One region of the Pseudomonas sp. DCB_BI genome, then DNA from elsewhere that is predicted to be linked to it. Evidence: predicted binding sites of a transcription regulator. Region 1 holds the regulator's gene; the other holds the start of a gene.

Region 1 (3,405 bases):
CGCCGCTTGCAGCGCATCGGCCTTTCCGGGCCGATTGCCCGCGAGCTGCTGGAGCTGACCGCCGAGATCGAGGAGCCCCGCCAGGGCTGGCGGATGCTGTTGGCCCACCTGGCGCGGATGATCGAAATACCGGAGATCGAGCCGATCGAAGAGGGCGGCGTGATTGCCATGGTCGGCCCGGCCGGCATGGGCAAGACCACCACCCTGGCCAAGCTGGCTGCGCGCTACGTGCTCAAGTACGGCGCGCACAACCTGGCGCTGGTGAGCATGGACAGCTTTCGCATCGGTGCCCAGGAGCAGCTCAAGACCCTGGGCCGCATCCTCAATGTGCCGGTGACCTACGTCGACCCGGGCCAGTCGCTGGCGGCCGCGCTGGAGCCGCTGCTGCGCAAGCGCGTCGTGCTGATCGATACCGCCGGCCTGCAGGCCAGCGACCCAGCTCTGCGCATGCAGCTGGAAACCTTGGCCGGGCGTGGCATTGCCGCGAAGAACTATCTGGTGCTGGCCACCACCAGCCAGAAGCAGGTGCTGACCGCCGCCTACCACAGCTACAAGCGCTGTGGCCTGGCCGGCTGCATCCTGACCAAACTCGATGAAACGGCAAGCCTTGGCGATGTGCTGAGCCTTGCCATCAGTCATGAATTGCCCGTGGCTTACCTTACCGACGGCCCGCGCATTCCTGACGACCTGCACCTGCCGCGGGGCCACCAGCTGGTCAGCCGGGCGGTGAACGTGCAGCAGCAGGACGAGCCCAGCGAAGAGGCCATGGCCGACATGTTCGCTGATCTCTACCACAACCCACGGCGAGCGGGTTGACCATGAAGTGTGTGCAAAGTAGCTATGCCAAGGGGTACGCAGAATTGCCCTACGTGTGGCCTGAGTCCCAGCGAGACAAGGTAAAGAACAGACATGGGTAGCATGCATCCCGTACAGGTGATCGCCGTGACCGGTGGCAAAGGTGGCGTCGGCAAGACTAACGTTTCAGTGAACCTGTCCCTGGCGCTGGCCGAGCTCGGCCGCAGGGTCATGTTGCTGGACGCCGACCTGGGCCTGGCCAATGTCGACGTGTTGCTGGGCCTGACCCCCAAACGCACCCTGGCCGATGTCATCGAGGGGCGCTGCGAGCTGCGTGACGTGATGCTGCAGGGGCCCGGCGGTGTGCGCATCGTGCCGGCGGCATCGGGTACCCAGAGCATGGTGCACCTGGCTCCGGCCCAGCATGCCGGGTTGATCCAGGCGTTCAGCGAAATCGGCGACAACCTCGACGTGCTGGTGATCGATACCGCTGCGGGTATCGGTGATTCGGTGGTCAGCTTTGTCCGCGCGGCCCAGGAAGTGCTGCTGGTGGTGTGCGACGAACCCACTTCGATCACCGACGCCTACGCGCTGATCAAGCTGCTCAACCGCGACTACGGCATGAACCGTTTCCGCGTGCTGGCCAACATGGCGCAAAGCCCGCAGGAAGGGCGCAACCTGTTCGCCAAGCTGACCAAGGTCACCGACCGCTTCCTTGACGTTGCCCTGCAGTACGTGGGTGCCGTGCCCTACGACGAGTGCGTGCGCAAGGCAGTACAGAAGCAGCGCGCCGTCTACGAAGCCTTCCCTCGCTCCAAGTGCGCGCTGGCCTTCAAGGCGATTGCCCAGAAGGTCGACAGCTGGCCGCTGCCCGCCAACCCGCGTGGGCATCTGGAGTTCTTCGTCGAGCGCCTGGTGCAACCCACCAGCGCGGGACCCGTGCTATGAACGCCAGCGGCTTCAAGATGTACAGCCGGGCAGCGAAAGATGCCCAGTACGAGCTGATCGAGCGCTATGCGCCGCTGGTCAAGCGCATTGCCTACCACCTGCTGGCACGCTTGCCGGCCAACGTGCAGGTCGAGGACCTGATCCAGGCCGGCATGATCGGCCTGCTGGAAGTGGCCAACAAATACGACGCCAGCAAGGGCGCCAGCTTTGAAACCTACGCCGGCATCCGCATTCGCGGGGCCATGCTCGACGAGGTGCGCAAGGGCGACTGGGCGCCGCGTTCGGTGCACCGCAACACCCGCATGGTCAGCGACGCGATGCGTGCGGTCGAAGCCAGAACAGGCCGTGACGCTAAAGATCATGAAGTTGCTGCCGAACTCCAATTGAGTCTCGATGATTACTACGGGATTTTGAACGACACCCTGGGCAGCCGGCTGTTCAGCTTCGACGACCTGTTGCAGGACGGCGAGCACGAAGGCCTGCATGAGGATGGCGCCAGTGGGCAGGTGGAACCTGCGCGCGGCCTTGAGGATGAGCGCTTCCAGATTGCCCTGGCCGAGGCCATCGCCAACCTGCCGGAGCGTGAGCGCCTGGTGTTGGCGCTGTACTACGACGAAGAGCTGAACCTCAAGGAAATCGGTGAGGTGCTGGGGGTCAGCGAGTCGCGGGTCAGCCAGTTGCACAGCCAATGTGCCGCGCGCCTGCGCAGCCGCCTGGGGGAATGGCGGGCGCGTTGAGCCCGGGTTCGTTGCAGTCGTTTTCCATGTTGTACCGAATTGAATGAATGCGCGCGCTCGGGGGCCGAGCGCGTTTGAGACTGCTTGGAGGTCTACTTGAACAAAGACATGAAAATCCTCATCGTTGACGACTTCTCGACGATGCGGCGGATCATCAAGAACCTGTTGCGTGACCTGGGCTTCACCAACACCGACGAGGCTGACGACGGCACTACGGCACTGCCGATGCTGGAAAACGGCCATTACGACTTCCTGGTGACCGACTGGAACATGCCCGGCATGTCCGGTATCGACCTGCTGCGTAAAGTGCGTGCCAGCGACAAGCTGAAAAGCATGCCGGTGCTGATGGTGACCGCCGAAGCCAAGCGCGACCAGATCATTGAAGCGGCCCAGGCGGGCGTCAACGGTTATGTGGTCAAGCCGTTCACTGCCCAGGTGCTCAAAGAAAAGATCGAGAAGATCTTCGAACGCGTCAACGGCTGAGTCACGTCAGGGGGCGCGCCATGGATTCATCACAAAACTCTTTGGGCGAGTTCGAATCGACCCTGAAGAAGCATGCCCAGGAGTTGGTAGAAAGCCTGGAGCGGGGCCGTTTCGGCGAGGCGGTGCAGCTGATTCACGAGCTGAACCAGACCCGTGATCGCGGCCTGTACCAGGAAGTCGGCAAGCTGACCCGCGAGCTGCACAGTGCCATTGTCAGTTTCCAGATCGACCCGACCATGCCGCAGGCCGAGGAGGTGTCGCAGATTACCGACGCCACCGAACGTCTGTCATACGTGGTCAAGCTCACCGAGGGCGCGGCCAACCGCACCATGGACCTGGTCGAGGAAAGCACCCCGGTGCTCAACGAGCTGGCCAGCGAGGCCAAGGCCTTGAGCGCCGACTGGCAACGCTTCATGCGCCGCGAAGTGGCTGCGCCGGAGTT
Region 2 (3,405 bases), on a different contig from region 1:
CATCAGTTTCAGCGAGCTGCTGCTCGTCGGCCTGGTCGCCCTGCTGGTGCTCGGTCCCGAGCGCCTGCCGGGTGCCGCCCGCACGGCTGGCCTGTGGATCGGGCGGCTCAAGCGCAGCTTCAACAGCATCAAGATGGAGGTCGAGCGCGAAATCGGTGCCGACGACATCCGCCGCCAGCTGCATAATGAGCACATCCTGCAGATGGAAGAGGAAGCCAAGCGCATCCTCAACCCGCTAGCGCCACCCGCACAGCCGCCAGTGACCACGGCCAGTGTGCAGCCACCTGCCGGGCTCGAAACCAGGCCGGTTGTCGAGCCAGCTGCCACCCCGGCCGCTTCTTCTGAACCGCCTCAACCGCCGCGAGCCCCATGAGCGAGAACCCGGAACACGACCAGCCAATGCCGCTGGTTTCGCACCTGACCGAACTGCGCACCCGCCTGCTGCGCTGCGTTGCTGTCATTTTCCTGATCTTTGCCGGGCTGTTCTCTTTCGCCCAGCAGATCTACACCTTGGTCTCCGCCCCGCTGCGCGATCACTTGCCGGCCAATGCAACGATGATCGCCACCGACGTGGCCTCGCCGTTCCTCACGCCGTTCAAGCTGACCATGATCGTGGCGCTGTTCCTGGCCATCCCGTTCATCCTCCAGCAAATCTGGGGCTTTATCGCCCCCGGGCTGTACCGCCACGAGAAGCGCATTGCCATTCCGCTGCTCGTATCGAGCATCCTGCTGTTCTACGCCGGCATGGCCTTTGCCTACTTCCTGGTGTTCCCGCTGATGTTCAAGTTCTTCGCCGCTGCCACGCCGGCAGGCGTGGCGATGATGACCGACATCGCCAACTACCTCGACTTCGTGATGACGCTGTTCTTCGCCTTCGGCGTGGCTTTCGAAATCCCGGTAGCGGTCGTACTGCTGGTGTGGATCGGCGTGGTCGACGTGAAATATCTCAAAAAGATCCGCCCCTATGTGATCATCGGCTGCTTCGTGGTCGGCATGATCCTTACCCCGCCGGACATCTTCTCGCAGACGTTGCTGGCCGTGCCCATGTGGCTGCTGTTCGAGATCGGCGTACTGTGTGGCGGCCTGATCCGCAAGCGCAGCGCCCACGACGAAACCGCCGACGACCATAACGACCAGCCACCAGCGACCCAACCGTGAACCTGTTGCTTCTTGAAGAGGCCGACTTCGTCTCGGCCGACCGTGTCGTTCTTGCTGATCGACGCTTCACCCACATGCAGGAAATCCACCGCGTGGCAGTGGGCGACAACCTGCGCGTGGGCCGCATCAATGGCCTGATGGGCAAGGCCACGGTGCTGCGCCTGGAAAAGCACGAAGCCGAACTTGAAGTCGCCTTCGACCAGCAACCACCGGCCAAGCTGCCGCTGACCCTGGTGCTGGCGGTACCACGCCCGAAAATGCTGCGTCGACTGTTCCAGACCGTGGCTACCCTCGGCGTATCACGGCTGATCCTGGTAAACAGCTACAAGGTCGAGAAAAGCTTCTGGCAAACCCCTTTTCTGCAGCCCGAGAGCATTCGCGAAAACCTGATCCTCGGCCTGGAGCAGGCACGTGATACGGTGCTGCCCGAGGTAGTCATCGAGAAACGCTTCAAGCCGTTCGTCGAAGACCGCCTGCCTGCGATCGCCGCCGGCACCCTGGGGCTGGTTGGCCACCCCGGCCCCTACCCTGCCTGCCCGCGTGCGGTGGACCAACCCGTGACCTTGGCCATCGGCCCCGAGGGCGGCTGGATACCCTATGAAATCGAGCTGCTGGGCAAAGCTGGCCTGGCACCGGTACAACTGGGCGATCGCATCCTGCGGGTAGAGACCGCCGTCACCGCGTTGCTTTCGCGTATTTTCTGACGCAAACACCCCTTTTTCGCCCATCAAGTTTCCTTCTCCCGGGCCGATGGCCTTGGCAACACAACAACTATTTGTGCTGCCAAGCCGCCGGGGAGTCGTACATGTATCAATGGTTAGCCCAATCGATGGGCAATGTGAGCGTCAATCGCAAACTGGGGCTGGGCTTTGGCCTGGTGCTGCTGTTGACCCTGGCCATTACCCTTACGGGTTGGATGGGCATGGATAGCATCATTGATCGAGGTGACAAGCTGGGCAATATCTCGGTGATTCATCAGTACACCCAGGAATTGCGCATTGCCCGCCAACACTACGAACGCAACCGTGACAATGCAGCCGTAGCAGAGCTGGAAAAGGCGTTGAACAACCTTGAGCGCCAGGTCCAGTTGATGCTTGGCCAGATCGAAAAACCCGAGGACCAGCAGCGCCTTCGGCAGCAAATGACAGCGGTAAGCGGATATCGGCAGGCTTTCGCTGACCTCAAGCAATCTGCGGCTGATCCCGACGCCACTGAGCAAGCCCTGCGGCGCATGGCCGAACAAGGCACGGTACTGCTGCAGACCAGCCAGGCGATGACCGCCTCACAAACCGAGGTGCGCGATGCTGGCGCAGCCAACGCCAAGACCCTGCTGGCTGCGGCTACCGCGTTGGCACTGGTCCTCGGCTTGCTGGCAGCCTGGGCCATCACCCGGCAGATCATCATCCCCTTGCGCCATACCCTGCGCGCTGCTGAACGCGTGGCCAGTGGCGACCTTACCCTGAACTTGCAGGTGGACCGCCGCGACGAGCTAGGCCAGTTGCAAGCCAGCATGCAGCGCATGACCCAGGGCCTGCGCGAACTGATCGGCGGCATTGGCGACGGCGTCACACAGATCGCCAGCGCTGCCGAGCAGCTGTCGGCCGTTACCGAGCAGACCAGCGCCGGGGTCAATAACCAGAAGGTCGAGACCGACCAGGTGGCGACTGCCATGAACCAGATGACCGCTACCGTCCACGAGGTGGCCCGCAACGCCGAGCAGGCCTCGGAAGCCGCCTTGATGGCGGACCAGCAAGCCCGTGAAGGTGACCGTGTAGTGGGTGAGGCCGTTGCCCAGATCGAGCGCCTGGCCGGTGAAGTGGTCAATTCCAGCGAAGCGATGAACCAGCTCAAGGCCGAAAGCGACAAGATCGGCAGCGTGCTCGACGTGATCAAGTCGGTGGCCCAGCAGACCAACCTGCTGGCCCTCAACGCGGCGATCGAGGCCGCCCGCGCCGGCGAGGCCGGGCGTGGCTTTGCCGTGGTTGCCGATGAAGTGCGCAGTTTGGCTCAGCGCACCCAGCAATCGACCGAAGAGATCGAAGAACTCATTGCCGGCCTGCAAAGCGGTACCCAACGGGTGGCCAGCGTGATGGACAACAGCCGCCAGCTGACCGACAGCAGCGTCGAGCTGACCCGTCGTGCAGGCAGCTCGCTGGAAACCATCACCCGTACGGTGTCGTCGATCCAGGCGATGAACCAGCAGATTGCAACGGCGGCAGAGGAGCAGACGGCGGTGGCCGAGGAGAT

The links. The regulator FliA, encoded in region 1, starts transcription of late flagellar genes. The targets are predictions, from matches to a motif close to CTAAAGTTTNNNNNNNNNNNGCCGNTAA.
Region 2: OO258_RS05355 (methyl-accepting chemotaxis protein) is a predicted target of FliA. The motif match lies at 1,885-1,912, and genes of this name have one in related genera.

Annotation. Positions count from the first base shown of each region.
Region 1 is NZ_JAPFCG010000002.1:335,006-338,410, forward strand. Features, by position in the region: gene flhF (flagellar biosynthesis protein FlhF) at 1-816, shown strand, start outside; gene fleN (flagellar synthesis regulator FleN) at 910-1,743, shown strand; gene fliA (RNA polymerase sigma factor FliA) at 1,740-2,480, shown strand; gene OO258_RS03875 (chemotaxis response regulator CheY) at 2,589-2,963, shown strand; gene OO258_RS03880 (protein phosphatase CheZ) at 2,984-3,405, shown strand, end outside.
Region 2 is NZ_JAPFCG010000003.1:310,933-314,337, reverse strand. Features, by position in the region: gene tatB (Sec-independent protein translocase protein TatB) at 1-373, shown strand, start outside; gene tatC (twin-arginine translocase subunit TatC) at 370-1,158, shown strand; gene OO258_RS05360 (16S rRNA (uracil(1498)-N(3))-methyltransferase) at 1,155-1,862, shown strand; gene OO258_RS05355 (methyl-accepting chemotaxis protein) at 1,964-3,405, shown strand, end outside.